2 linked regions of the Planctomyces sp. SH-PL14 genome follow. The protein of the gene in region 2 interacts with the protein of the main gene of each other region in a pairwise test. Links are inferred from orthologs where the notes say so. Each region holds a gene or a part of one and is shown on either strand. Other genes may lie near its edges. The genes, in order: VT03_RS29090 and VT03_RS00640.

Region 1 (10,829 bases), 7.4 Mb from region 2 along the record:
AGCGGAAGGGGCCGCCGATCGGCCGGCGGCGGGGGGTGAGGCGCCGACCGTCCTGGAATACGACGCGACGACGACTTCGGCCGCTGTCCCGCAGGTGCGGGCGGCCCATGTGGAGCCGTTGGAGTCCTGCTCGGACGAAGACCTGGAGGCTCGCCTGCGGGACGAATTCGAGCGGTCCGGCGTCCTGGGGTTCCAGGCCCTGACCCTGAGGGTCCGCGGCGGTGCCGCGCATCTGTCGGGGAAACTCGACAGCCACTACGAACTTGTCATCGCCCTGCAGATGGCCTCCCGCGTGAGCGGGATCGTCGCCGTGCGGCATTCCATTGAAGTATTGCCGGTCGCCGAGCAGAAGGAGACCTGGACGGAGCTCGCCCTTGAGACCGTCCGGCAGAACCGCCGCTGGCTCCTCCGCTGGACGCGGCTCGCGGTTGTGAGCACGGTCCTTCTGGGAGGGGTCGGCGTGGCCCGCGCCCTCTGGCTCTCCCGGTACGTTCCGCCCGTTCCCCTCGTTCCGGCTCACGGTGCGATCGAGTTCGACGGCAAGCCGGCCGCGGGAGCCATCGTGCGGCTCCATCCGGCCGCGGCCCGCAAGGACCTGTCCAGCCTCCCGCAGGCGCTGGCGGACGACGCCGGTCGGTTTCAACTGTCGACGTTCCGCCGCAACGACGGCGCTCCGGTCGGCGAGTACATCGTCACCGTCACGTGGCGTCCCGACGTTGCGACCAAGGACGGCCGGGTCGAGCGGGGACCGAACGTCATCCCGCCCAAGTGTACGAAGGCAAGTTCCTCTCCCCTGCGGGTCACGGTCTCGCAGCAGGGGGGGGATCTCGGCACGGTTGTCGTTCCCCGTTGAGCGGCGCCGGGCCAGGAGTTTGTGAGCCGCGCGTCGAAGTCCCGCGCGGTGACGAAGGGAGTCGGGCTTCCGCTCTGCTGTCGCGGTGCGCTGCGTCGGTTGTGGGTTCGGGTCAGTGTTTTCGTTTCTTCTTGTCTCGCAGAAGGTTTTCGCGCCATGTTCGGACTCGGTCAGTTTGGGCGGACGGCAATCGCGCCGTTCGCATTCGCCCTCGCGGCTCCCTGGATGCTCGCCGGCTGCGGCGAAGCCCCGGAGACGACGGTCCCCGTCATTCCGGTCACGGGGACGCTGACCTACGGGGGGGAGAAGGTGGTCGGTGCCCGCGTCATCCTCCATCCGCAGGGGCATCCGCTCCCGGCGGACCGGATCGCGGTCGGCACGACGAAGTCCGACGGCACTTTTGCCGTCGCCATCTACGACGAGCCCAAGGGGGTTCCGGCGGGCGAGTACGTCGGCACGGTCGAGTACTACAAGCCGATCGAAGGGGGGACGGGGCCGAACGTGGTCCCCAAGCCTTACGACAGCCCGGAGACCTCGCCCATCAAGGTCTCCGTGAAGGATTCGCCGGTCACGATCCCGCCGATCGAGATCAAGAAGTGATCCGTTTCGCGAAGGGTGTCTCCTTCGCCTGCTCGAAACAGGCCGGCGCCACGGCGGGATGCTTTGCGACAGAAGGGGGATGTGCCATGTGCCGTTGTTGTCGCTGAATGTCCGCCGCCCGGTTCGAGTGCGCCCGCTTTGGGCCGTCTTCTCTCAGTCCCGCTTCGTCTCAGGAGTCTCTCGTCATGCAGCGTTCGAATGCGTCCAGGCCGAGCCGGTCATTCCGGGGCCAGCGTCAAGGCTTCACCCTCATTGAGCTGTTGGTCGTGATCGCGATCATCGCCACGCTCGTCGCCATCCTGCTCCCGGCGGTCCAGCAGGCCCGCGAAGCGGCCCGCCGCTCCTCCTGCTCGAACAACCTCAAGCAGATCGGGATCGCCGTTCACAACTTCTACGACGTCAAGAAGAAGCTCCCCAGCGGCGGCCGCCCGCCGGAAGCGGCGACGGTCCGCATCGGCGTGTTCACCGCCATTCTGCCGTTCGTCGACCAGAAGGTCCTCTACGACAAGTACGACACCTCCGTGAACTGGAGCGATCCGCTCAACCGGGAAATCGTCAACAAGCGGATCGGCGTCTACGAGTGCCCCTCGTCGCCGAAGCACAACAACCAGCTCGACTTCGCTCCGGACCTGACCCCGGGGAACTGGGCGCCCGGTGGAACGTTCACCGGCATCGTCTCGGTCGGCGACTACGGCGCTTCGCTCGGCATCGATCCGCGGCTCAACAACACGACCTTCCCGGCCACGGCCGCCACCATGGGGGCTCCGCTCCGTCCGCTGCTGTTCCCCAGCCCGCAGTTCACGACGAACGCCACCGCGTCGACGAACGGGATGCTCCCCAAGAATTCGGCGCTGCGGTTCGAGGACGTGGTCGACGGGACGTCCAACACGATCGCCGTCTGGGAATCGGGCGGCCGGCCGTACGTCTACCAGCGGGGTCCGAAGCAGGTCGGCGCCCTCATCAGCCAGCACCACGTCAACGGCGGCGGCTGGTGCCGGCCCGCCAGCGACATCCTCTTCGCCGGTTCGAACAAGACGGGGAACCAGATCCCCGGCCTGTACCTGAACCGGACCAACGGCGATGACGTCGCGGACGAGAGCTACAGCATGACCGGCTATCCGACCTACGGAACGGAAGGGACCAGCCAGCCGTTCGCGTTCCACAACTCCGGTCTCAATGTCCTGTTCGGGGACGGCGCGGTCCGGTTCATCGATGAGGACACCCCGATCGACATCGTGGCCGCCCTCGTGACGCGGAACCAGGGGGGGAACGAGGCCCCCGTGGCTTCGGCGTTCTAGTCTGAACGAGCGGGGATGGAAGCGGACCGCTGTTCGCTTCCATCCTCCCCGCCGTTCCGATATCCGATCCGTCGCCATCCACTGTGTCGTCACGTCCGCTGACCCGAAAACGGGAGGCCCTTTCGAAATGTCCCGCACACGCTCGGTCCTGCCGGGCTTTTCCTTGAGCTTCGGCATCACGCTGCTCTGGCTCACGTTCCTTCTGGCGCTGCCGATGCTGGCCTGCGCCGCCAAGGTGTTCGAGCTGACCCCCGAGAAGTTCCTGGCGGCCGTCTGGACCCCCCGGACGCGGGCGGCCTACATGGTCACGTTCAGCACCTCGTTTGCCGCCGCCACCGTCGACACCGCCCTGGGGATGCTGCTCGCCTGGGTGCTGGTCCGGTACGAGTTCTTCGGCAAGCGGATCATCGACGCCCTCGTCGACCTCCCCTTCGCCCTCCCGACCTCCGTTGCCGGCCTCGTCTATTCGACCCTCTATGCGAAGAACGGCTGGCTCGGAAAGCACCTCGTTCCCTGGGGGATCGAAGGGGCGTACTCCCAGCTCGGGATCATCCTCGTCCTGATCTTCATCGGGCTGCCGTTCGTCGTCCGGACGGTCCAGCCGGTCCTCGAGAGCCTCGACGCCGAGCTCGAGGAGGCGGCGACCTGCCTCGGAGCGACCCGCTGGACGACCTTCACCCGCGTGATCCTCCCCGCTCTCTACCCCGCCCTGCTGACCGGCTTCACGCTGACCTTCGCCCGGGCGATCGGCGAGTACGGTTCGGTCGTCTTCGTCTCGGGGAACAAGCCGTTCAAGACGGAAATCGCCCCGGTCCTGATCGTCGCCAAGCTGGAGGAGTTCGCGTACGCCGAGGCGACCGCGATCGCCGTCGTCCTCCTCGTGATTTCGCTCGGCCTGCTGCTGGTCATCAACACCCTCGAACGATGGAGCCAGCGCCATGCCCTCTGAAACCTCCACCGCGCCCCAGGCGACACCCGCCGCCGGCCCGGGCAAGTCACCGGCCGCGGCGCACAACGCGGGACCGATCGTCTCGTTCAAGCAGGCCCAGCAGGATCCCGTCTGGGTCCGCTGGGGCCTGATCGGACTGACCTACTTCGTCGTCGGCCTCCTGATCGTCCTCCCCGTTTACCAGGTGTTCTACATCGCGTTTTCGAACGGCGTGGCGGCTTACTGGAAGGCCCTCACCGCCGATCCCGACACGCGGCACTCGATCTTCCTCACGCTCACCGTGGCCCCCATTGCCGTGGTCCTGAACGTGATCTTCGGCGTGGCGGCGGCGTGGCTCCTGACCCGCTTCCGCTTCCCTGGCCGGACGCTGCTCACCTCGCTCATCGACCTGCCGTTCGCGATCTCGCCCGTCGTGGCCGGCCTGATGTTCATGCTCCTGTTCGGGATGCAGGGCTTCCTCGGTCCGTGGCTCAAGGGGCATGGCATTCAGCTTGTCTTCGCCTGGCCCGGGCTCGTTCTCGTGACCGCCTTTGTCACGATGCCGTTCGTGGCCCGAGAGCTGATCCCGATCATGGAGGCGATCGGTTCCGACGAGGAGATCGCCGCCGTCAGCCTGGGGGCGAACGGCTGGCAGACGTTCTGGCGGGTGACGGTCCCCAACATCAAGTGGGGGCTCCTGTTCGGCATCATCCTCTGCAACGCCCGGGCGATGGGGGAATACGGAGCGGCCAAGGTCGTCTCCGGCGGCATCTCGGGAAAGACCGACACCATTCCGCTCCGCGTGGAAAAGCTGTTTCAGGAACAGCCCTTGCCTGCGTCCTACGCCCTTGCCTCCCTCCTGACGATGCTCTCGATCGTGACCCTCCTGCTCCGCATCTGGCTTGAGCACAAGACCAGCCAGCAGGTTCAGGAAGTCAAGGCGGAGCACGCGGCCACCTCGCACTGAGTCGTGGCATCCCCCCTTTTCGAACAGTCGACTCGTCACCGGACAACCGGAGCTGTCATGAGCATTTCAGTCAAGAACGTCACCAAGCGGTTCGGCAACTTCGTCGCCCTCGACAATGTCTCGCTGGAGATCCCCAACGGCGAGCTGACCGCCCTGCTCGGCCCCTCGGGATCGGGCAAGACGACCCTGCTGCGGATCATCGCCGGGCTCGAAACCGCCGATGAGGGAGAGATCCGCCACCACGGCGAGGACGTCACCGAGCTGCCGCCGCGGGAGCGGAACGTCGGGTTCGTGTTCCAGCACTACGCCCTGTTCCGTCACATGACGGTCTTCCAGAACATCGCCTTCGGGATGGAGATCCGGAAGGTCAAGAAGGACGTCATCAAGGCGTCGGTGCTGGAGCTGCTCCGCCTGGTCCGGCTGGCCGGGATGGAGAACCGCTACCCGAGCCAGCTCTCGGGTGGGCAGCGGCAGCGGGTCGCGCTCGCCCGGGCCCTCGCGGTGCAGCCCAAGGTTCTCCTTCTCGACGAGCCGTTCGGGGCTCTCGATGCGAAGGTCCGCCAGGAGCTGCGGCAGTGGCTCCGCCGCCTGCATGACGAGATCCACCTCACGAGCGTCTTCGTGACGCACGACCAGGAGGAGGCGTTCGAAGTCGCCGACCAGGTTGTCGTGATGCACGGCGGCCGGATCGAACAGGCGGGCTCGCCGCAGCAGGTCTTCGAACATCCCGCCAACCCGTTCGTCATGGACTTCCTGGGGCAGGTCAACGTGTTCCACGGCCGCGTCGAAAACGGCCAGGCGGTCATCGGCAGCGGCCTGCATTTCGCGTATCCCGAGTATCAGAACAGCGAGTCGCGGGACGCCAAGGTCTATGTCCGGCCCCATGAACTCGACATCGACACGACTCCGTTCGCCCAGCGGAACCTGCGGGCGACGATCATCCACATCAACCCGATGGGATCGATGGCCCGCGTGCAGCTCCAGGCAGAGGAGTTCGACCTGCCGATCCACGTCGACGTCAGCCACGATCGGACGCGGGAAATGAAGCTCGCCGCCGGAATGGCGGTCTTCGTCGCCCCCAAGAGCATGCGGGTCTTCCTGCCGGACTATGCGATTTAGGAGGAGTCGAGCGTCAGGAATCGAAGGTTGAGCGCTCGGGAGCCGCTTCTCGATCGCTCAACATGCCCCGCCCCTCAACGCTCAACGCACAGCCATGCGTATCCACCACGACAACCTCGGCACCATCGGCCAGACGCCGCTGGTCGCGATCAACCGCCTGACGTCGGGACTCGGCGAGACCGCCGCGCGCGTCGCCGCCAAGATTGAAGGGCGGAATCCCGCCTTCAGCGTGAAGTGCCGGATCGGCGCGGCGATGATCCTGAACGCGGAGTGTCAGGGATTGCTCCGCCCCGGTTCGCACGTCGTCGAAGCGACGAGCGGCAACACGGGGATTGCCCTGGCATTCGCCTGCGCGGCCCGCGGCTATCCGCTGACGCTGACGATGCCCGAGACGATGTCGCTCGAACGCCGCGCCATGCTCCGGAGCTTCGGCGCGGAACTGGTCCTGACTCCCGCCGACGAAGGGATGCGGGGCTCGTTGATTCGCGCGGAGGAGCTTGCGGAGCAGCCGGGGTGGTACATGCCCCGGCAGTTCGAGAACCCGGCCAACCCGCAGATCCATTTCGAAACGACCGGACCCGAGATCTGGAACGACACCGACGGGACCGTGGACGTCTTCGTCGCCGGCGTCGGGACCGGCGGGACGATCACCGGCGTCGGTCGGTATCTCAAGCGCGAGCGGCGGAAGAACGTCTACATCATTGCGGTGGAGCCCGCCTCCAGTCCGGTCCTGTCGGGCGGCAATCCGGGGCGGCACAAGATCCAGGGGATCGGGGCGGGGTTCATCCCCCCGCTGCTCGATCAGTCGGTCATCGACGAGGTCCAGCGTGTCACCGACGACGACGCGATCACAATGGCGCGGCGGATCACGCGGGAGGAGGGAATCCCCTGCGGCATCAGCTCCGGCGCCGCCATGGCCGTGGCCCTGCGGGTCGCGGCGCGGCCCGCGTTCGCCGGGAAGCTGATCGTCACGGTCTTTCCCGATGCTTCCGAACGCTACCTCTCGACCGAGCTGTTCGAAGGGCTCACCTCGCCGGCTCTCGACCGGGACCTGCTCCCCGCGGCCCCGATTACCTTGCCCCCGTTCGACGTGGGAGACGAATGACATGACCCATCGCGATCCTTCCCCGTCCGCTCACCCGACCGCATCGTCGCCGCCGTCCCCCTCCGCGGTTCCCTCGTCGTCGCCGCCCTCGGCGCATCGGCGGCTGCGGCCGACGGAGACGGCTGAGCCGCTCAGTCCGGAGATCGAACACCTGCTCCTCGAAGCGCTTCGGGGCATCCGCTATGGCCAAGTGCTGCTGATCGTGCAGGACGGAAAGGTTGTTCAGATCGACCGAACGGAGAAGGTCCGCATCGCCCACCAGTGAGTCGATCGTCGGTGACCGTCAATCGAGTCGGGGATTTAAAGCGTTGGGGTTTCATCAGATGCGACGCACCTCTTACAGGAGAGCCGACTGCCGGACGAAGATTCGCTTCCTTCGCTTTCAATAAATACCTATTCTGTGTACATTCATTTTGCACGAGGCCGAGGCTTTCGAAGTCGGGAGGACAGTCATGAGCGTTTCGACGATCTCGCCGGCGGAGGTGGCGGATGCACTCCGCAGTGGCCCGGGGGCGGAGCTGATCGATGTCCGCACGCCGGTCGAGTTTCGCGGCCTGCACGCGACCCCGGCCCGGAACGTTCCGCTGGACCGGCTGGAGACGATCGCTGACGGGGACCGGACCCGTCGGCTCTATGTGATCTGTCAGTCGGGGGCGCGGGGAGCGAAAGCCCGCGACGAACTGGCGTCGCGCGGGTTCACGAACGTGATCAATGTCGAAGGAGGAACGCTCGCCTGGGAGAAGGCGGGGCTTCCGGTTGTCCGCGGCAAGAAGGCGATCTCGCTGGAGCGGCAGGTGCGGATCGCGGCCGGCTCGCTCGTCCTGCTGGGGGTGGTTCTGTCATGGCTCGTCCATCCGTACTGGATCGGGATCTCGGCCTTTGTCGGAGCGGGTCTGGTCTTCGCCGGGGTGACCGACACCTGCGGCATGGCGCTGATCCTGGCCCGGATGCCGTGGAATCAGATCCGCGATGAGTCCTCCTCGGACGCCGCGGCCTGCCGCCTCTAAGAACGCCGCTGTTGCTCAAGCCGCCCTGAACTCGCATTGAAGAGAGTCCACCGCGAATGTCGGACAATTTGTTGCAGCGTAGCGTCACGACGTCGGTCGCCCGGAACCTGGCGAACACGACGAAGACCGCTCCGAAGATGATGTCGATCACCCCGCGGTGGCTCTTAAGCCTGCTGCCGTGGGTGCAGGTCGAAGGGGGGACGTACCGGGTCAACCGGACGAAGGTCGAGCTGACGAAGGCGCAGCGGATCGAGATCGACGTCTCGCAGGAAGTCGTCACCTTCAACCCGGAGGCGCTGCGGAGCGTTCCGCTGTTCTCGGGGCTCTCGACGGCGATCACGACCCGGATGGCGAGCCGCTTCAAGACGGAAGAGGTGTCGCTGGGGAACAAGCTCGTTGTCGAAGGGGAGGACGGGAACAAGTTCTTCATCATCGCCCAGGGGCAGGTGGAAGTCCTGAGCAAGGGGGTCCACGGGAGCGACCTCCGGCTGGCGCTCCTGACCGACGGCGAATACTTCGGCGAGTCGGACCTCGTGGCGGACCGTCCCTCCGATGTGACGGTCCGGACCATCACCCCCTGCATCCTGCTGACGCTCTCGCGGAAGGACCTCGACGCGGCGCTGAAGGAGAGCCCGAACCAGGCGTCCGAGTTCTCCCGGGCGGTCACGGAGCATGAAGAGCTCCGTTCGACGGTGAACCGGTACGGAGAACGGAACATCGACCTCGTGTCGGGGTTCGCGGAGAACGTCGAAATCCCGGAGACGTTCGTCGACTACTCGGCGCATCCTCGGGAGTACTCGCTCTCGGCGATCCAGACGGTGGTGCGGGTCCATACGCGGGTGTCGGACCTGTACAACGGCCCGTACAACCAGCTCGAAGAGCAGATGCGTCTGACGATCGAAGGGATCAAGGAGCGTCAGGAGTGGGAGCTGGTCAACAACAAGAAGTTCGGCCTGATCCACTCGGTCGACCCGGCCATGAGAATCAGCACCCGGTACGGGGCTCCGACGCCGGACGATCTGGATGATCTTCTGGCCCTGGTGTGGAAGAAGCCGGCGTTCTTCCTGGCGCATCCGAAGGCGATCGCGGCGTTCGAGCGGGAGTGCACATGGCGGGGGGTCCCGCCGGTGACGATGAACCTGTTCGGCACGCCGGTGATCATGTGGCGTGGTGTCCCGCTGGTCCCGTGCGACAAGCTGGAGATGAAGAGCCGTTACCAGTCGAACCAGTGGTTCGGGACGACGAGCATTGTCCTCCTGCGGGTGGGCGAAGCGGACCAGGGTGTTGTCGGCCTGCACCAAGCGGGGATCCCGGGTGAGATCATGCCGAGCCTGTCGGCGCGTCTGATGGGCCTCGACAGCCTGGGAGTCGCGTCGTACCTGCTGACGCTTTACAGCTCGTGCGCGGTGCTGACGGACGATGCACTGGGCGTCCTGGAGAACGTCGAGGTCGGTTACTACCACGACTACGAACTCCGCGAGCACCGCGGCTTCGAAAACGGCCTCGGAATCTGAGCCCGGTTTCACTTTGAAAACACCAGCCCGAAGCGCCAGCGAGGGACTTCTCGCCGCCAAACCGCACTGGGGCTTCGGATCGGTCCCCTCCCCCTTCAGTCAACGTCTCCCTCGAGTCTCACCATGTCGGACAATTTGTTGCAGCGTAGCGTCACGACGTCGGTCGCCCGGAATCTGGCGAACACGACGAAGACCGCTCCGAAGATGATGTCGATCACCCCGCGGTGGCTCTTGAGCCTGCTGCCGTGGGTGCAGGTCGAAGGGGGGACCTACCGGGTCAACCGGACGAAGGTCGAGCTGACGAAGGCCCAGCGGATCGAGATCGACGTCTCGCAGGAAGTCGTCACCTTCAACCCGGAGGCGCTGCGGAGCGTTCCGCTGTTCTCGGGGCTCTCGACGGCGATCACGACCCGGATGGCGAGCCGCTTCAAGACGGAAGAGGTGTCGCTGGGGAACAAGCTCGTTGTCGAAGGGGAGGACGGGAACAAGTTCTTCATCATCGCCCAGGGGCAGGTGGAAGTCCTGAGCAAGGGGGTCCACGGGAGCGACCTCCGGCTGGCGCTGCTGACCGACGGCGAATACTTCGGTGAGTCGGACCTCGTGGCGGACCGTCCGTCGGATGTCACGGTGCGGACCATCACCCCCTGCATCCTGCTGACGCTCTCCCGGAAGGACCTCGACGCGGCGCTGAAGGAGAGCCCGAATCAGGCGTCCGAGTTCTCCCGGGCCGTCACGGAGCATGAAGAACTGCGTTCGACGGTGAACCGGTACGGGGAGCGGAATATCGACCTCGTGTCGGGGTTCGCGGAGAACGTCGAAATCCCGGAGACGTTCGTCGACTACTCGGCGCATCCTCGGGAGTACTCGCTCTCGGCGATCCAGACGGTGGTGCGGGTCCATACGCGGGTGTCGGACCTGTACAACGGCCCGTACAACCAGCTCGAAGAGCAGATGCGTCTGACGATCGAAGGGATCAAGGAGCGTCAGGAGTGGGAGCTGGTCAACAACAAGAAGTTCGGCCTGATCCACTCGGTCGACCCGGCCATGAGAATCAGCACCCGGTACGGGGCTCCGACGCCGGACGATCTGGATGATCTTCTGGCCCTGGTGTGGAAGAAGCCGGCGTTCTTCCTGGCGCATCCGAAGGCGATCGCGGCGTTCGAGCGGGAGTGCACATGGCGGGGGGTCCCGCCGGTGACGATGAACCTGTTCGGCACGCCGGTGATCATGTGGCGTGGTGTCCCGCTGGTCCCGTGCGACAAGCTGGAGATGAAGAGCCGTTACCAGTCGAACCAGTGGTTCGGGACGACGAGCATTGTCCTCCTGCGGGTGGGCGAAGCGGACCAGGGTGTTGTCGGCCTGCACCAAGCGGGGATCCCGGGTGAGATCATGCCGAGCCTGTCGGCGCGTCTGATGGGCCTCGACAGCCTGGGAGTCG
Region 2 (10,846 bases):
CGCAGCCCGTCCGCCTTGACCACCTTCGGCACGTCCGGAGCGACGCGGCACGCCAGTTCCAGCTTCTTGGCGTGGGCCCGGACGCTCATCGTCTTGAGGACGTCGCCCAGCCACTCGCGGAAGTCGAACGAGTACGGGTCGAGCTCGATCCGCCCCGCCTCGATCTTCGAGAAATCAAGGATGTCGTTCAGGATCTCCATCAGCGATTCGGCCGACTGGTGGACCGTCTGGAGGTAGTCCCGCTGCCGGGAATCGAGCGACGTCTCGAGCACCAGCTCGGTCATCCCCAGCACCGCGTTCATGGGGGTCCGGATCTCGTGGCTCATGTTGGCCAGGAACTCGCTCTTGGTCCGGTTCGCGACTTCCGCTGCCTCCTTGGCCGCCTTGAGCTCCTCTTCGACCTTCTTCCGCTCCGTGATGTCGCGGCAGATGCCGACCAGCCCCGTCACCTCCCCCCGCAGATTCCGCAGAGGAGCCTTCGTCGTGAGGATCCAGTGGTTGCCGTCGGGCGCGCGGAACATTTCCTCGCGGTTCAGCAGGACCTCGCCCGCCAGGACCCGGCGATCGTCCTCCCGGTAGAGCCGTGCCAGCTCCGGGGGGCAGAACGAATAGTCGTCCTTGCCGATGATCTCCGACTCGTCCCGGCAGCCGAACCCCTTGACGTTCGCCGTGTTGACGGTGACGAACCGGAAGTTCGTGTCCTTGATGAAGATGTTGTCCGGCAGGTTGTCGATGAGCGTCCGCAACCGGTCCCGCTCCTCCTGCAGGAGGGCTTCCGTTTCGTGCTGGGCGGTGATGTCCCGCGAGATCCCGAGCGTCCCGACGATGTCCCCCAGCCGCGTCCGGAGCGGGACCTTGGTCGCCGAGACCCAGGAGACGTGTCCGTCGGGCCACTGCAGCCGTTCCTCGATATCCTGGAGCGGCGCCCCGGTCCGGATGATGTACTTCTCCGTCTGCAGCGCCGCCTCGGCATGCTCCTTCTGGAAGAAATCGAAGTCCGTCTTTCCGACCGCGTCGTCGGGCGATTTCAGTCCGGATCGCTGGGCCTTGGCTCCGTTGATCCGCAGGTAGTGGCCGTCGCAGTCCTTGTAGTAGATGTCGTCCGGGATCGCGTCCATCAGACCGTCCAGCAGGAGCCGGTCCTCGTCCAGGAGCGCTGGAGCGACGAACGTCCCGGACTCGCCCGCTCCCGCCCCCCGTCCGCGCCGTCCCCCCGAGATCCGGGACGACCACGTCGCCAGCCCGCACAGCGCGATCATCGTGATCGCCGTCTGCGACAGGACGATCTGGTCGACGGTCCCGAGAATCCAGCGGAGCGCCAGCGACGCGAGCGGGACCACCAGCACGCCGGTGAGCAGCCGGTACCGCTGGGCCGCGGGGAGCGAGGCGGCAATGAGCCCCGGCAGGACGTAAAGCCCGCCGTAGGAAACCGACCCGGGGAACAGGACTTCCGCCAGCAGAATGAGTCCCGAGAGGACCGCGACGAGATAGGGACGCTTCTCTTGCACGATCATGATGGCACTGCCAGGGAGATCGGTGATGGGCGGGAAAGCGGGGGAGATCCGCGACCGGATCGGCCGCCAGCCATGAGATAGTGTCCAAGGTTTCGGAGCGTTTCACAAACACGCGTCCGCGTTTCCGTCCGCCTGTGACGGTCGCCCGGTCTTGTTGTCGATCGGCGACGCGGCCTTTGGACGCAATCGGCAGGGACGCTCTGTCTTCTCACGCAGGAGAGGAGGACGATGCGGCTGGCTTCATCCAAGAGCAAGCTGCCGAAGACCTCCGACGGTCGACTGTCGGCACCCTCCTCAGGTCCCCCCTCCGCACAGGATGTCTCCGTTCCCCCTCCTGACCGTGGCATCGCTCGCCCCCCCGGCCGGCTGGCTGGCCTTCGGGGGGATCGCCGCTGCGATTCCGGTGGTCGTCTGGGACCAGATCCGCCGCGTTCGGAACCGCAGCCGCGACTGGGAGCAGCTGCAGCAGTCTCTCGACAACGCCCGGGCCCGTGAGGAGATCCTCGCCGCGGAGTTGCGGCTCCTCTACTGCGTCCTGAGCCCCGGGGCGATCGACGACCGGCTCCGGCGGCTCCAGTCGGCGACGCGGGAGCACGACGCCGCGGAGGCAACCGCCGTCTTCCGCCACCGCTCAGGCGTCCTCACGCTGGTCCACTCGCACGAGCTGTCGGCGGCGACCCGGCAGCGGCTGTCGATTTCGCCCGCCATTCTCCCCCAGCTGACTCGCCACCGCATCCTCCACCGTTCGCTGATCTCCCAGTCCAGCCCCGCCTCCAACGGTGCGTCCCCGCTCGTCGGCGGCCTGGATGCCGCCGCCCGCGCCGCGCTGTCGGACGTCATCCTGCGTCCCATCGGCGATCCGGCCCATCCCTGGGGGGTTCTGGCCAGCTTTCTCCGCCACGATCACGAAGATCCTTCGCCGGCCGACGAAGCGCTCTGGTCCCGCGTCCTCACGCTGCTGGGCGACGAGCTGCGGCGGGAAGAACACACGACGCAGCGTGACTCGGAACTGTCGGTCTCGCGCGAGATCCTCGAGCTGCGGGGAGTGGTGGACCAGCATTTCCACGGCCCAGCCCAGATGGTCCTGGAGTTCCTCCGCCGGCTCGCGCTGCTGGCGGACTTCGAGCGGGTGACGGTTCATCTCTTCGGGGCCCAGCTCACCCCGGAGAGCTCCGTCATCCGGGCCGGGGCCGCCCTCCCGCGCCCGCTTGGCGAAGCTTGGATCCTCGCCGAGGACCGGCTGCTGCCGCGGCTTGCGCAGACACGCGGGCTGCACATTCACGACGCTCAGCACCTCGACCAGTCCACGGCGCCGCTCCCCTTCGCAACGGTCGTCTCGGTCCCGATCGAGCGGCAGGACGCGGCAGTCGGGCTCCTGTGTCTGACTCGACGGTCGGGATCGCACGTCGCGGACGCCGACCGGAGCCTCATCGAGTGGGCCGCGCGGTATCTGGTGGATCTCCTCACACAGACGGTCGACCGGGCCCGCGTCGCCGAGCAGGCGCGTCTGGACCCTCTCACGCTCCTCCCCAACCGCCGCACGTTCGACGCCGAGTTTTCGGCGCTCCTCGAGCGGTCGGGCGACCGGGAGGAGGCGTTCTCGCTCCTGCTGCTCGACATCGATCACTTCAAGTCGGTGAACGACCGCCGCGGGCACCCGGCCGGCGACGCCGCGCTTCAGGCCGTGGCTCATGTCCTGCAGCGGGTCCTGGCGATGACTCGCGAGAGCGACCAGCCGCTGGCGGCCCGCTACGGCGGCGAAGAGTTCGCGATCCTGCTTCCGGCGACGGATGGTCCCGGGGCGGTGCGGATCGCGGAGTCGATCCGGCAGGCGGTGGAACGGACCCCGATCCGGTTCGAGGACCAGGAGTTCCGGGTCACCCTCAGCATCGGCGCGGCGACCTTTCCGGACCACGCCCGTGCCCTGCAGCGTCTGCTGAAATCCGCCGACACCGCGCTCTATCAGGCGAAGCGGGACGGTCGGAACCGGACGCGCACGTTCCAGGCCGAGTCGGTGGCCGCCGGGACATGAGCCGATAGACTGCGGGACTCCCCGTCGTCCGAGAGCCCATGAAGCCTGCCACCGTCTATCCGACCGTTGTCCTCGCCAGCCGCAATCTCAAGAAGGCGGGGGAAATCCGCGACCTTCTGGCTCCGTACGCGATCCCGCTCGTCGCCGTTGCCGAGTTTCCGGATGTCCCCGAAGTGATCGAGGACGGAACGACGTTCGCCGAGAACGCCGCCAAGAAGGCCCGCCAGACGGCGCTCCACCTCAAGCACTGGGCGATCGGCGAGGACAGCGGCCTGCGGGTCGACTTCCTCAAGGGAGAGCCCGGGGTCTACAGCGCTCGGTATAGCGGCGAGGGAGCGACCGACGAGAAAAACAATGCCAAGCTGATGTGCGAACTCGCCGGCGTCCCGCCAGAGAAACGCGGCGGCGGCTATGTCTGCCACGTCGCCGTTTCCGATCCGGAAGGGAACATCGTCCTCAGCTTCGAGGACACCTGCCGCGGCCGGATGCTTGACGAACCCCGCGGCCCGAACGGATTCGGTTACGACCCTTACTTCCTCGTCCGCGAATACCACGAAACCTTCGGCGAACTCTCACCGCTCGTGAAGCAGCAGATCAGCCACCGCGCCCGCGCCTTCCGCCGGCTCATCCCGGGGCTTCTCAAGGTCCTGTCGGTGGGGCGGAAAGAGGATTAAACACCAAGACACAAAGAAGTCACGAAGGGCACCAAGAATTCAGACAAGGGCGAGGAAGGTTCGCACCGCTCTCCGTCCTTCTCCTCTTTGTGCTCTTGGTGCCTCCTTTGTGTCTTGGTGTTTCACTCCTACTTCCGCACCTGTCCCTGCCCGTAGACGACGTACTTGTAGCTCATCAGCTCCCGCAGCCCGCACGGCCCGCGGGCGTGGAACTTGTCGGTCGAAATGCCGATCTCCGCCCCCAGCCCCAGCTCGCCGCCGTCGTTGAACCGCGTGCTGGCGTTAATCATCACCCCCGCGGAATCGACCTCCGTCGCGAACCGCATCGCCGAAGGATGGTCGTTCGTGACGATCGCTTCGGTGTGGTGCGACCCGTACTCCGTGATGTGCTCGATCGCCTGGTCCAGCGAGTCGACGACCCGCACGCTCAGGACGAGACCCAGGTACTCGGTTCGGTAGTCCTGCTCGGTCGCCAGCTTCGCGTCCGGCAGGAACTCCCGCGTTCGCGTGCAGCCGCGAAGCTCGACCCCTGCGGCCGCCAGCTTCGCCCCCGCCAGCGGCAGGAACGCCGCCGCGACCGATTCGTGCACCAGCAGGCACTCCGCCGCGTTGCAGACCCCCGGCCGCTGGACCTTGGCATTCAGCAGGATCTCGACTCCCATTTCCAAGTTGGCGGTCGCGTCGACGTAGACGTGGCACACCCCGTCGAAGTGCTTGATGACCGGCATCGTCGCCTCAGCCGTCACGGTCTCGATCAGCGACTTCCCGCCGCGGGGAATCGCGACATCGATGTTCTCGCGTTCCTTGAGGAACAGCCGCACGGCCTCACGGTCCGTCGTCGAAACGAGCTGTACGGCATCCCGCGGCAGTCCTGTCGCTTCAAGCGCGTCGGCCAGGATTCGGTAGAGGGCCTGGTTGCTGTGGAACGCCTCCTTGCCGCCGCGGAGGATCACCGCGTTTCCGCTTTTGACGCACAGCGCCGCCGCGTCGATCGTGACGTTCGGCCGCGACTCGTAGATGAAGAAGACGACGCCGAGCGGAACCCGGACCCGCGTCACCAGGAGCCCGTTCGGGCGAACATTGCTGTCGATCACCTCGCCGACCGGGTTCGGCAGCCCGATCACCTCTTCCATTGCCCGCGCGATCTCCTCGATCCGGGGTGCCGTCAGTCGCAGCCGGTCGATCGCGGCTGACGTCAGGCCATACCCGGGAGCCGCTTCCAGATCTTTGGCGTTCTCCTCGATGAGGAATGCCGACCTCGAGCGAAGCTGCCGGGCGGTTTCACGAATCCAGGCGTCTTTCGTCGCCCCGGAAGCCCGCGCCAACCCGCGGGAAGCGATCCGGGCCTTGCGGCTTGTGTGGCGAACGTACTCAGGCAGTTCAGACATCGTGGCGTGTGCGGAGCGGGTGAACTCAGGATCGGTTCCGGCTCACGACACGGGAGATGAACACGAGGTTCAGCTGTCTCGCTTTCGGAGCCGTCCAAGACGGACAGTCTATCCGAAGCGGGCGGCGGGTGGGATCGGGCGGCGCTGATGCAGCAAGGAATGGGATGGCTTGTCCCGCCGGCTCGAACCACGTCCTTGCCGGCCCGACTATGCCAGCTCAAACCCAACGTGCGACGGCAGCCAGGGGTCAAGGGGGCCACGCCCCCTTGCCGCCGGAGGCACTTCTATGAGGAACCGCGGTAAGCAACGGACGTCCCCTTTGTGGTACCAGCGTTGAGGACTCCCTCAATCTACACCGCTCGCTTTGCAATCCCTGCGGGTTGGTGAGAGGGCATACGACACGGTGTCCGCGCTTGGATACTCACTCCTTCAGACATCTCTCGACGAGACGGCCTCCGGCGGGCAAAGGGGCGTTGCCCCTCTGCACTCCCCACCAGGGTGCCCCTGGACCCGGTGTTGGGTGACCACCAATCGGCGAATGCGCGTGGTTGCTTGAACTCCGCTTGCAGGTGCCTCAGCTCGCCGCCGTGTCACCAAGCCGCGGGGGAGTCGGCCGGTTGTCTTCCGCCCGGTACGACATCCACGCCGACGTCGGCAACGAACCAATCGCCGCAATCACCACATGAGCCAACGCAAACATCCCGATATACCGCAGCCGCCCCTCGGTGAACCCGTAGGAATGGAGACCCACCCCCAGCTCATTCACCCCAAAGAACGACCACGTCACCACAATGTTCCCCAGCACCGACAGGATCGCCACCCCCCGCCCGCGAGCCATCCCGTCCCACCGGGCATGCAGAATCAGCGCATTCCACAGGACGATGATCAGCGCCCCGTTCTCCTTTGGATCCCAACCCCAGAACCGCCCCCACGAGTCATCCGCCCACAACCCCCCGAGAACCGTCCCGAAGAAGCTGAACAGCAGCGCAAAACACACGGTCCCATAGGTCATGTTCGCCAGACGCTGCCGGATACTCGAGTTGAGATACGGCGTCAGCACGCCCCCCAGCAGGTAGCCGGTCCCCAGGAGCCCGGCGACATAACTCGTCGCGTACCCCAGCGTGATGCACACCACGTGCGTCGCCAGCCAGAACTGTGTGTCAAGCACCGGCTCTAGCACCGACAGCGTGTCGCCGTCGAACCGCAGTGCATCGGCCACCCGCAGCGTCAGGAACCCCGCCAGCGCCGCCGCCAGCGTCGAAATCCCCATCCGCGACACGAGTTCCAGCCCCAGTCCCATCAGCACGATCGCCCAGCCGATGAAGACGGACGCCGAGTAGAGGTTGGTCACCGGAGGCCGTCCGGAAATGTAGATCCGGCCCACCAGGGCATAGGTGTGCAGGATGAACGCCACCGCCGTGATCCCCCATCCGGCCGCCCGGAGGTGGCGGAAGAATCCCATCGGGGCCATCAGCCAGCCGAGCAGGATCAGGGCCATCCCCGGCACGTAGAGCATGAAGGCCAGCCACGACGGAGCGAACCGGTTGTAGAACGCCTCGTAGTTCGTCTTCACGACGTTGAGCGTCGAGCCGGTTCCCGGCACCGTCCGCTCGTCGTCCGAGAGGCCGTCGATGAGCTTGCGGTACTCGACCACCTTGGCGTTGAACACGTCCGCCTTGCCGTCGCGATAAGCGGCCCGGATCTCTTCGAGCAGATCGAGGGCCGGAATCTTCTCCCCGGCCGATCCGCCGATGTGGGCATAGATCGACGCCAGCGCCGTCGGCTCCCAGTTCGTCTTCAGCATCGCTAGCAGCCCCTCTTCGGACTTGCCGCGTCCCAAGTGCGTCGGGACGACCAGCGGCAGGTGCATCTGGCTGAACCGGTCCCGCGCGTTGTGGAGCAGATCCGCCACCTGCGAGGCCCGGGCCTGCGCCCCCTGCGGGTCCTTCTGGAACTCTTCGCGGGTCGGCATCACGGGCAGACCCTGCGGCATGTCCCGCATGTCGAGGAACGCCGCCTTCATCTTCTCGAACTGGTTCAGCTTCCCGGCCAGACTGAGCAGCTTCCGCTCTTCAATGCTCCGGTCCTCGCCCCGCTTGTCGCCGGCGGTCTGGATCTGGGACTGAAGCTGCGGCCAGGTCTTCTCGATCTCCTCGCGGCTGTAGAGGTGCGACTCCCGCCAGTCGAGGTTCAGGCTCTTGACGATGTCCGGATGGTCGATCCGGAACACCGGATACTTCGCGGCCACGTCCTCCGGCTTGGCGATCGAGTCGAGGAACCATTCGACGGCCGTCCGCTTGTTCCCCTCGGCATCCTTGAAGGTCTGCCGCTCGGAGATCTGCATCAGGTTGTTGAGAGCGTAGGAATCGATCGGCTGAGCCCGGCCGCCATCGAAGATCGGAATGGCGCTGAACGCCGCCAGATCAAATCCGTTCACCGGCTTCGCGGAACGGAACGCGGCCATCGAGGCGTAAAGCCCGGCGACCGTCGCCAGCGCCAGAGCCGGCGCCAGGACCGTCCAGTCGTATCCCTCGGCAACCCCGTCGGTCACCGGAACGGCGCTCGCCGTCCGCAGGAACCGGGAAAGCATCAGCCAGAAGTGGTACAGCATCCCGACGACAACGATCATGCACGCCACGTACGGGGTCATCCACCCTTCGTTGATGACGACCTGGAAGTCGGTCATCTCGCGGTTGTCCCCCATCGCCCCGGCGGGGATGTAGCTGCTCTGGTAGAACGTCTCGCCGGCGTAGCGGAGAGGGTTGTTCATCCAGATTTCGAAGTCCTTGTCGACCCCGTTCCGCTCGTCGACAAGGTGGATCTTCGAGCGGTAGTCCTTCGGACGGTTCGTGCCGACGTAGTCGTTCTTCTGAACGTCCTTGAGCTCGATCTGATACGGCTTGTAGTCCCGCCGGAACCGGAGCGAGAGCTGGTACGGCTTGCCATCGAAGGTGATGGTCTCCGGCCGGGAGAGCAGGGCACTGACGAGGTAGACCCCGTCTTCCTTGCCACTCTTCGGATCCAGGATCCGGACATAGCCCGAGGGGACGTCCGCCTTCTGGTTCGTCTCGACACCGGTCCCGACCGCCCGCGGCTCCATCAGGATCTCGAGCCCCCGCCCCTTCGTGGCGGGAGTCTTGACGTCCTTGTCCTTCGGGAGCCGCATCTGGATTTCGCTGTTCTCGTGGTATTCCACGAGTTCCATGTCGAACGGCAGCCGGTCGTCATGGAACTTGACCCCCTTCTGCAGCCGGGCCGCCGGGATGACGGTGTGCAGGTCATGGTCCGACGGCGACGGATCGACGACCGCCAGCTCGACGGCGCGGATGTCGTACGTGTAGTTCATGACCTGGCCTTCCTCGATCTGCATCCGCGCCTCCATCCGCGCGGCATGCATCCCGACGTAGACCTCGTAGCCCATCATCAGGCCGATCCCGGCATGCAGGGCCACAATCCCCGCCCGCTTGCCGAACACGACCCACGACGGAATCAGGATCGCCAGCCCGGCGATCGTCCCCTTCGCGAGCTGATACAGAATCCGCATCGACGAGGCGCTGAGCGGCTCGGAGGAAATGAGGTAGACGCTCAGCGCCGCACACAGAGCGCTCGAGGCCATCAGCCCCCAGAACGCCGCCCGGCTCGTCGCGCCGATCGAGCCCCAGATCGAAGCGGCCGTCAGGGCAAACGCCGCCACGCCCGCCAGCCGCCACAGGGTCTCGTAGGAGACGAGATTTTCCCCTTCGACTCCGTGGACGTTGTTGCCGCTGGAGATCACGAGCCACGTGATGAAGATGCCGAAGACGATCCCCGCCCAGCCGACGATCAGCCGCGTCCCTTTGGCGACCACCTTGAACCGGACGAGATGCGCCGCCAGCAGGTTCAGCATCATGAGGATGCCGATCGTCCAGCCGCGGGGATACAGGAACCCCCAGTTCGCGGCGAACGGCCCCCCTTCGGGGAACCACGCCTTCGGGGTGAAGATGTCGAACGGAACCCACGTCACGAGCTCCCGGAGGTTCAGCCAGGGGGCGCCGTCGATGAACAGGTTCCGGATGTCGATCCGGAAGTATTCCGAGACCGCCTTCCAGACATCCATTTCCGCCTGGGCCAGCGTCCCGAACAGGACGTTCCCGCACGCCAGGGCCAGCAGCACCACGGTCAGCTTCAGCGAGGCGAGCGACCGCAGCATCGAGTCAAGGACGCTCGAGCCGGTGTGGACGAGGGTCCGGAGGTCGGCGTCATGCTCTTCGGGGAGGGTGGTCGTGGACATCGAGCGAATTTCCGTTCTGAAACCTGTGTTCTCGTCTCGGGGACGCCAGCCCTGACGCCCCGGCCTCTTCACCCCGCCTGCCGCTCACGGCAGACGCCTTCCAACCGCTGGACCGCACACCGCGGCCATCACTCGAACCGGATCGACTTTGCAAACTCCAGGAACTTGTCGCGTTCCTTCTGAGCCAGTTCATTCGATCCCATCAGCTTCACGAACCACTGGGCATCCCCCTGCGGGATCACGACCGTCATCAGGGCCTTGTCGCCGTTCTGGAGATCGATGAGTTGCCCTGTCAGTTCGCCAACCGGAACCGGCGTTGTCTTAAGAGCATCCTCCTGGATCGCCTCCAGTCCGATCTGACCGCGCCAGCGGTTCACGTTCGGAAGCAGGCCGCCCCCGCCCCCCAGCCGGATCACGGTGACGTCGAACGACTGGTCCCCTTCGGTCCTGGTGAAGGCGACGCTCGCCAGCGGCTTGCGGGTCTCCGTCCAGCCCTCGGGGGTCGCGTACTTCAGCCCGGGCCCCGCCGGAGACTTGGGCGGCATGGGCGAGCTGGGCGGCGCCGAAGAGGTGGGCTCGCTCGCTCCGACTCCACCCGGCACGTAGGGAATGATCGCCGCGAGGGTCTGGACTGCGGCACCGTCTTCCCCCTTCCCTTTGAGGTTGGCGAACGCCACGAAGCCGTCATTGGCCGCGAACAGCGCGAGTTCCTTGGTCTCCCGGGCCTTGGCGAGCCAGTCGTCTCCCTCCAGCGGCTCCATCTGAAGCTGCCGCCGCCAGCGGTTGACGTTCATCTGGATGTATTGCTCCGCCGTCGGATCGGGACTCGGGAGCGTGGTGACCGTGATATCCAGCGGCGGCTCGGAATCCTTCAGCCGCAAGGTGGCGTAGCGGGCGTTGGCGAGGGCGGGATCGAGGTCCTTCGGCGGGACTTCCACCCATCCTTCGGGCGCTTCCCAGCTCGGCTT

Evidence for each region.
Region 1: the proteins of VT03_RS00640 (region 2) and VT03_RS29090 interact in binary tests that used the Escherichia coli proteins (3 or more experiments, as listed by UniProt). The link is inferred for Planctomyces sp. SH-PL14 from one-to-one orthologs.

Annotation. Positions count from the first base shown.
Region 1 is NZ_CP011270.1:7,544,383-7,555,211, forward strand. The notes cover bases 3,883-6,734. They hold VT03_RS29090 (sulfate/molybdate ABC transporter ATP-binding protein), read left to right. Parts: upstream 3,883-4,703; coding sequence 4,704-5,765; downstream 5,766-6,734. Other genes in these bases: cysW (sulfate ABC transporter permease subunit CysW), read left to right, coding at 3,883-4,646; cysK (cysteine synthase A), read left to right, coding at 5,860-6,734. Outside these bases: VT03_RS29065 (BON domain-containing protein), read left to right, coding at 1-853; VT03_RS29070 (hypothetical protein), read left to right, coding at 1,010-1,453; VT03_RS29075 (DUF1559 domain-containing protein), read left to right, coding at 1,639-2,751; sulfate ABC transporter permease subunit CysT, read left to right, coding at 2,879-3,700; more of cysW, read left to right, coding at 3,690-3,882; more of cysK, read left to right, coding at 6,735-6,870; VT03_RS32985 (YezD family protein), read left to right, coding at 6,872-7,135; VT03_RS29105 (rhodanese-like domain-containing protein), read left to right, coding at 7,323-7,877; VT03_RS29110 (family 2B encapsulin nanocompartment shell protein), read left to right, coding at 7,934-9,391; VT03_RS29115 (family 2B encapsulin nanocompartment shell protein), read left to right, coding at 9,515-10,829. UniProt on the Escherichia coli protein: Part of the ABC transporter complex CysAWTP involved in sulfate/thiosulfate import. Responsible for energy coupling to the transport system.
Region 2 is NZ_CP011270.1:163,998-174,843, reverse strand. Bases 3,479-6,347 are described here. They hold VT03_RS00640 (glutamate-5-semialdehyde dehydrogenase), read right to left. Parts: upstream 5,609-6,347; coding sequence 4,349-5,608; downstream 3,479-4,348. Other genes in these bases: ccsA (cytochrome c biogenesis protein), read right to left, coding at 6,183-6,347; rdgB (RdgB/HAM1 family non-canonical purine NTP pyrophosphatase), read left to right, coding at 3,585-4,220; VT03_RS00650 (GGDEF domain-containing protein), read left to right, coding at 3,479-3,546. In the rest of the region: VT03_RS00655 (PAS domain-containing hybrid sensor histidine kinase/response regulator), read right to left, coding at 1-1,514; more of VT03_RS00650, read left to right, coding at 1,831-3,478; more of ccsA, read right to left, coding at 6,348-9,878; VT03_RS00630 (hypothetical protein), read right to left, coding at 10,007-10,846. UniProt on the Escherichia coli protein: Catalyzes the NADPH-dependent reduction of L-glutamate 5-phosphate into L-glutamate 5-semialdehyde and phosphate. The product spontaneously undergoes cyclization to form 1-pyrroline-5-carboxylate.